3 regions of the Streptomyces sp. SS7 genome follow, and region 3 is predicted to be linked to each of the others. Evidence: riboswitches for the same ligand, from Rfam matches in the RefSeq annotation. Region 3 holds a riboswitch; each other region holds the start of a gene.

Evidence for each region. Region 3 has a riboswitch for S-adenosylmethionine ahead of U5640_RS04620 (amino acid ABC transporter permease). Riboswitches for the same ligand answer to the same signal wherever they lie in the genome.
Region 1: another riboswitch for S-adenosylmethionine. It lies ahead of U5640_RS32900 (aminotransferase class V-fold PLP-dependent enzyme); the one in region 3 lies ahead of U5640_RS04620 (amino acid ABC transporter permease).
Region 2: another riboswitch for S-adenosylmethionine. It lies ahead of thrC (threonine synthase); the one in region 3 lies ahead of U5640_RS04620 (amino acid ABC transporter permease).

Annotation. Positions count from the first base shown of each region.
Region 1 is NZ_CP141223.1:7,168,852-7,171,107, forward strand. Features, by position in the region: gene trpD (anthranilate phosphoribosyltransferase) at 1-956, shown strand, start outside; SAM riboswitch class IV at 1,065-1,181, shown strand; gene U5640_RS32900 (aminotransferase class V-fold PLP-dependent enzyme) at 1,347-2,256, shown strand, end outside.
Region 2 is NZ_CP141223.1:5,428,089-5,430,344, forward strand. Features, by position in the region: gene U5640_RS25130 (glucosyl-3-phosphoglycerate synthase) at 1-784, opposite strand, end outside; SAM riboswitch class I at 921-1,059, shown strand; gene thrC (threonine synthase) at 1,078-2,256, shown strand, end outside.
Region 3 is NZ_CP141223.1:1,027,183-1,029,438, forward strand. Features, by position in the region: gene U5640_RS04615 (amino acid ABC transporter ATP-binding protein) at 1-341, opposite strand, end outside; gene U5640_RS04620 (amino acid ABC transporter permease) at 338-1,315, opposite strand; SAM riboswitch class IV at 1,683-1,792, opposite strand; gene U5640_RS04625 (glutathione S-transferase C-terminal domain-containing protein) at 1,858-2,256, opposite strand, start outside.

The DNA of each region.
Region 1 (2,256 bases), 6.1 Mb from region 3:
GGGCGATGGACCGGATCATGCGGGGGGAGGCGACGGACGCGCAGATCGCCGGGTTCGTGGTGGCGCTGCGGGCCAAGGGCGAGACCGTCGAGGAGATCAACGGGCTCGTGCGGACGATGTACGAGCACGCCAACACGATCGAGGTGCCGGGCCGGACCGTCGACATCGTCGGTACCGGCGGCGACGGCGCCAAGACCGTCAACATCTCCACCATGTCGGCGATCGTGGTCGCCGGCAGCGGCGTCACCGTCGTCAAGCACGGCAACCGGGCCGCGTCCTCCGCCTCCGGCGCCTCGGACGTGCTGGAGAAGCTGGGCGTCAATCTGGAGCTGACCCCGGCGCGGGTGGCCGAGGTGGCCCGGGAGGCCGGGATCACCTTCTGCTTCGCGATCAAGTTCCATCCGGCGCTGCGTCACGCGGGTGCCGCGCGCGGGCAGTTGGGCATCCGCACGGTCTTCAACATCCTCGGCCCGCTGACCAACCCGGCCCGGGTGCGGGCCCAGGCGGTCGGCGTCGCGGACCCGCGGATGGCCCCGGTCGTCGCGGGCGTCTTCGCCGAGCGCGGCCACTCCTCGCTGGTGTTCCGGGGCGACGACGGCCTCGACGAGCTGACCACCACCGCCACCTCACGGGTGTGGGTGGTACGCGACGGCAAGGTCACCGAGGAGGTCTTCGACCCGCGGGACGTCGGCCTCGAGCTGGTACCGGTGGAGGCCCTGCGGGGCGGCGACCCGTCGTACAACGCGGAGGTCGCCCGCCGCCTGCTGGAGGGCGAGCAGGGCCCCGTGCGGGACGCCGTGCTGCTGAACTCGGCGGCCGCCCTGGTCGCCGTGGAGCCGGGCACGGGCACCCTCGCGGAGCAGATCCGCGCCGGCATGGACCGCGCGGCCGAGTCCATCGACTCGGGCGCCGCGAAGCGGGCCCTGGACCGCTGGGTCGCCGCCACCCACGCGTAAGCCGCGTCCCCGCGCCTTCTGGGGCGCTTTCGCACCGCGGGTCGTGCGGTCCCGTCATTCGGACACGAGTTGCGGGACCGCGATCACTTCCCGTACGTTCCTGTACCAGGTCATGAGTGACAGTCATGAGGCCCCGGCCGACTGTCCGGCAACCCTCCGTCCGTGGCGGGGTGCCCCGGGTGAGGACCAGGCCGTAGGCAGCGAGGTCTACGGCAAGCGCGGACCCCTCGCGAAACACCAGGGGTCCTGGTCGTCGAGGGAGCCTTCTGTGAGCAAGCGAATGCGCTAGGGCGCCGAGCCCCGCCTCCGCACACCCCCTTTCACCTTTCTCCGTGCTCGAGCCGTAGCGGCTCGCACGGTGATTCCGCTTGCCCTTCACAGGAGTTCGCCATGTCCGTCTCCAGCGCTGCCACCGTCCGCCCCGTTTGTGACCTTTCGCAGGAGCTGCCCGTTCTCGGCAGGGATGTCACCGTCCCGCTCGTCACCGGCGGCGAGGTCACCTACGCCGCGCTCGACTACGCCGCCAGCGCCCCCGCCCTCCAGCGCGTCTGGGACGACGTGGCGGCCTACGCCCCGTACTACGGCAGCGTCCACCGCGGTGCCGGCTACCTCTCCCAGCTCTCCACGGACCTGTTCGAGAACGCCCGCCGCACGGTCACCGCGTTCCTGGACTGCCGGGAGGACGACCAGCTGGTCTTCACCCGCTCCACCACCGACTCGCTGAACCTGCTGGCCGCCGCCCTGCCGGCCGGCTGCCAGGTGTTCGTCTTCGAGACCGAGCACCACGCGTCCCTGCTGCCCTGGAAGGACGCCCGGGTCACCTACCTCGACGCCCCGCGCACCCCGCAGCAGGCCGTCGAGACCCTGGAGCGGGCCCTCGCCGCCCGTGACCCGCACGGCCCGGCCCTGGTCTGCGTCACCGGCGCCTCCAACGTCACCGGCGAGCTGTGGCCCGTGCGCGAGCTCGCGGCCGCCGCCCACGCGCACGGTGCCCGGATCGTCCTGGACGCGGCCCAGCTCGCCCCGCACCACCCGGTGTCCGTCCGTGACCTGGACGTCGACTACGTGGCGTTCTCCGGGCACAAGCTGTACGCCCCGTTCGGCTCCGGCGTGCTGGCCGGACGCGCCGACTGGCTCCGGGCGGCCGACCCCTACCTCGCGGGCGGCGGCGCCAGCCGCAAGGTCACCCGGCGCGAGGACGGGGGAGTGGACGTGGAGTGGCACGAGACCGCGGCCCGCCACGAGGCCGGCTCCCCGAACGTCATCGGCGCCTACTCCATCGCCTCGGCCTGCAGGGCCC
Region 2 (2,256 bases), 4.4 Mb from region 3:
TGCGGTAGATCGCCGCCGCCATCCGGCCGAGGGCCTGCCCGTCCTGGTGGCGGTGCTTGCGCACCCCCAGGTCCACCTGCGCGAGCGCGTCGAGGCCCACCAGGTGCAGCGCGTCGATCAGCATGCCGAGCTCCACGCCGTAGCCCACCGGGAACGGCAGCTGTTCGAGCAGGGAGCGGCGGGCCGCGTACTCGCCGCCGAGCGGCTGCACGAAACCGGCCAGCTGCGGCCAGTGCAGGTTCAGCAGCGGGCGCGCCATCAGCTCGGTGACCCGGCCGCCCTGCCCGGCGGCGCCGCCCAGGGGACGGTCGTACATCCCCTTGACGAGGTCCACCGCGGGGTCGGTGAGCAGCGGGCCGACGATGCCGGAGACGAAGTCCGAGGAGAACTCCCTGAGGTCGGCGTCTATGAAACAGACGATGTCCCCGCCGGTGACCAGCAGGGACCGCCACAGGACCTCCCCCTTGCCGGGCACGGCCGGGACGCGGGGCAGGATCGTGTCGCGGTGGACGACCCGCGCGCCGGCCGCCGCCGCGACCGCGGCCGTGCGGTCGGTCGAACCCGAGTCGACGACCACGAGCTCGTCGACCAGCGGGACCTGCTGCATGAGGTCGTGCCGGATGACCGCGACGATCTCGCCGACGGTCTCCTCCTCGTTCAGCGCGGGCAGGACGACACTGACCCGCTGCCCCGAGGACCGTTTGGCCGCCATGATCCGGTGCAGCGGTCGGTCGGTCACGGTCCAGGAGCGGGTGGTCAGCCAGCGCTCGACTTCTTCCAGCACGTACGCGGCTCCTTCACCTGTGATCCGTCTCGCGGTTCGGACGACTATCTCAACTGTCCTGGTTGTCGGTTACAGTCTTGAACAACGCGGGTGACCATCGCATGTCCTCGGTGGCCCGCCGTCCACAACTTCATACCGCTCATCCAGAGGGGCAGAGGGAAACGGCCCGATGAAGCCCCGGCAACCCTCCAGCCGGTCTCGTTCACGCGAGGCTCCCGGCTAGGGAAGGTGCCAAATCCGTCTCACGGCGAGATGCGTCGTGAGGAAGATGAGGAGAAAGGGCCTCGCCTCACATGGCTGCGCAGACTGTTGCAACCGAATCCACCGTAGACCTGGGTCCCGCCGCGGCACTGAGCTGCCGCGAGTGCGGGCACCGCGTACCCCTCGGCCCCGTCTTCGCCTGCGAGGAGTGTTTCGGCCCGCTCGAGATCGCGTACGACTTCTCCGCCTACGACCCGGAGGAGCTCAGGAAGCGCATCGAGGCGGGACCCGCGAACATCTGGCGGTACGCGCCGCTGCTGCCCGTCCCGGCGGACGTGGCCGACAAGCCCAACATCAACCCCGGCTGGACCAAGCTCGTCAAGGCCGACAACCTGGCGCGCGAGCTGGGCGTCGAGCCCGGCAGGCTGTTCGTCAAGGACGACTCCGGCAACCCGACCCACTCCTTCAAGGACCGGGTCGTCGCCCAGGCCGTCGAGGCCGCGCGTGCCTTCGGCTACACGACCCTGAGCTGCTCCTCGACCGGCAACCTCGCCGGTGCCGTCGGCGCCGCGGCCGCCCGGGCCGGCTTCCGCTCCTGTGTGTTCATCCCGCACGACCTGGAGCAGGGCAAGGTCGTGATGGCCGCGATCTACGGCGGCGAGCTGGTCGGCATCGAGGGCAACTACGACGACGTCAACCGCTTCTGCTCCGAGCTCATCGGCGACCCGGCGGGCGAGGGCTGGGGCTTCGTCAACGTCAACCTGCGGCCGTACTACGCCGAGGGCTCCAAGACGCTGGCGTACGAGATCGCCGAGCAGCTCGGCTGGCAGCTCCCCGACCAGCTGGTCGTGCCGATCGCCTCCGGCTCACAGCTCACGAAGATCGACAAGGGCCTCCAGGAGCTGATCAAGCTGGGGCTCGTCGAGGACAGGCCGTACAAGATCTTCGGCGCGCAGGCGGAGGGGTGCTCCCCGGTGTCGGTGGCCTTCAAGGCCGGGCACGACGTGGTCCGCCCGCAGAAGCCGAACACCATCGCCAAGTCGCTGGCGATCGGCAACCCGGCGGACGGGCCGTACGTCCTCGACATCGCGCGCCGCACCGGCGGTGCGGTGGAGGACGTGACCGACGAGCAGGTCGTCGAGGCGATCAGGATTCTCGCCCGGACCGAGGGCATCTTCGCGGAGACCGCCGGCGGTGTGACGGTCGGCGTCACGAAGAAGCTGATCGAGAACGGGCTGCTGGACCCGGCGAAGACGACCGTCGTGCTGAAC
Region 3 (2,256 bases):
AAGAGGTTGAAGTTCTGGAAGACGAAGCCGATCCGCCCGCGCTGGGTGAGGATGGCCCGCTCGCTCAGCTCCTTGAGCCTCCCGCCCTGCCGCTTCACGCCGATCGGCTCGCCATTGATGCTCACGTGGCCGATCTCGGGCTTCTCCAGGTGGTTGATGACCCGCAGCAGGGTGGACTTTCCGGAGCCGGAGGGGCCGAGGATCACGGTGACCTCGCCGGGCCGGACGGTCAGGCTGACGCCGTCCAGCACCCGGTGGGTGCCGTACCACTTGTGCACGTCGTGCACCTCGACGGTGGCGGCCTCTGCGTCCGCCAGGGCCTCGATGGTGTCGGCGGTCATACGGCGGCCTCCCGGCGGATGCGCTCCCGCAGGCCGGTGAGCCCGGTGCGGAGCTTCTGCAGCGGTGTCGGCGGCAGGGAGCGGGTGGCACCGCGGGCGTAGTACCGCTCGACGTAGAACTGGACGACGGAGACGACGCTGGTCAGGATCAGGTACCAGACGGTGACGACCAGCAGCAGCGACACGATGTCGCCGGGATAGGTGGCGCCCATGGTCTGCGCGGTGCCGAACAGGTCGAGCAGCGAGACGTAGAACACCAGCGAGGTGGACTTGACCAGGCCGATGAGCTGATTGACGTAGTTCGGCACGATCGAGCGCAGGGCCTGCGGGAAGACGATCCTGCGGAACTGGTAGACCTTCGGCAGGCCGAGGGCGGCGGCCGCCTCGTGCTGGCCCTGGTCGACGGAGAGGATGCCGCCGCGGACCACTTCGGCGGCGTAGGCGGCCTCGTTGAGGCTGAGACCGACGACCGCGATCACCATGTCGGTGGCGAGCCGGGACTCGTCGAAGGTGAAGAACGCGGGGCCGAAGGGGACGCCCACACTGAGCGTCCGGTACAGGGCGCTGAAGTTGTACAGGAACAGCAGGACGACGATCAGCGGGATGGAGCGCAGCGCCCAGACGTAGGTCCAGCTGACCGCCCGCAGCACGGGGGACCTCGAGAGCCTGGCGAGGGCGAGCAGGACTCCGCCGAGCAGGCCCAGCACCGCGCTGTAGGCGGTGACTTCGAGGGTGATGAGCAGCCCGTCGAGGATCACGGGCCGCAGGAACCAGTAGCCGAACCGGTCCCACTGGTAGAACGGGTTGGACACCAGGCCGTGCACGAACTGGGCCACCAGGACCAGCACCACGGCGGTGGCGATCCAGCGTCCCGGGCGGCGCAGGGGCTGAACGCGCTGGGCGGTGAGCTTCTCTGACGGGGTGTCGGCGGCGGGTGCCTCGGCGAGGGTCACGGCGCCTGGGGGTTCACTCATGGTGGGCTCCGGCGGGAGTCGGGCACCCCGGACCGACGCAGGAGTGACGAGCCGGCGGGGATCGGCGCGCGGCGCACGGGTGCGTACGGGGGAACCGGGGTGGGGCGGCGGGCGGCACACCGCTTCGGCGGTGTCCGTCAGGAACGCGGGGTCGGGGCGAGGGGCGAGAGGGAGGAAGCTCAGCCCCGACAGCGGGCACGGCCCGGTGCGGTACACAGTGCGCTGTTCACGCGGAGCAGATCGACGGCGCGGTTGGCGGCGAACAGGTTCGACAGGTTCGCGTACGGCTGTACGCAGCCCTGGGGACGGCGTGCGGCCGTCCTGGGAGCTGCGTACATCTCGTCACCGTCACTGTCCGGCCCCGAGGGCCTCGCGCTTACCGAAACGTCATCCGGTCCGGTCGTCACCTGGGGCACCCCACCGCGGAGCGAGGGTTGCCGGTCAGCCAGCCAGGGCTTGTCGCTGACGCTCATGACCATTCGGCTTCCAAGTAAGGCAGTTGACCAGTCGAATGTCAACGGCCGTCCAAGGGATGGACCGGCTCAGGGCCGGTTGACCTGCGAAGGAAGGCTGTTGCCCTCCGCCGCGTGGGCTGCCCAGTCCAGGATCTGGACAGCGGCTCCGGCGGCTTCCAGGCCCTGACAACGGGCGTGGTGGCGGCGGGCGATGCCGTCCAGGTCGAGGTGCGCACCGAAGGCCGGACGGGCGGCCAGCCGGCGGGCGTAGGCCCACAGGGCGGGGTGTCCGGCGATGCGGCGCACGGCGTCGGCGTCGAGGTGGTGCCGGTGCACGGTGTCCAGCCGGACCAGCGCCACCCACAACTCGACGTCCGCCGCGGTGATCTGATCGCTGATCAGATATGGCTGGGCACCGAGCCCTTGTTCCAGGACGCCGAGGGTGGCGAGCAGCGCGTCGAGCGCGGCGGCCCGCCCGGCCGGGTC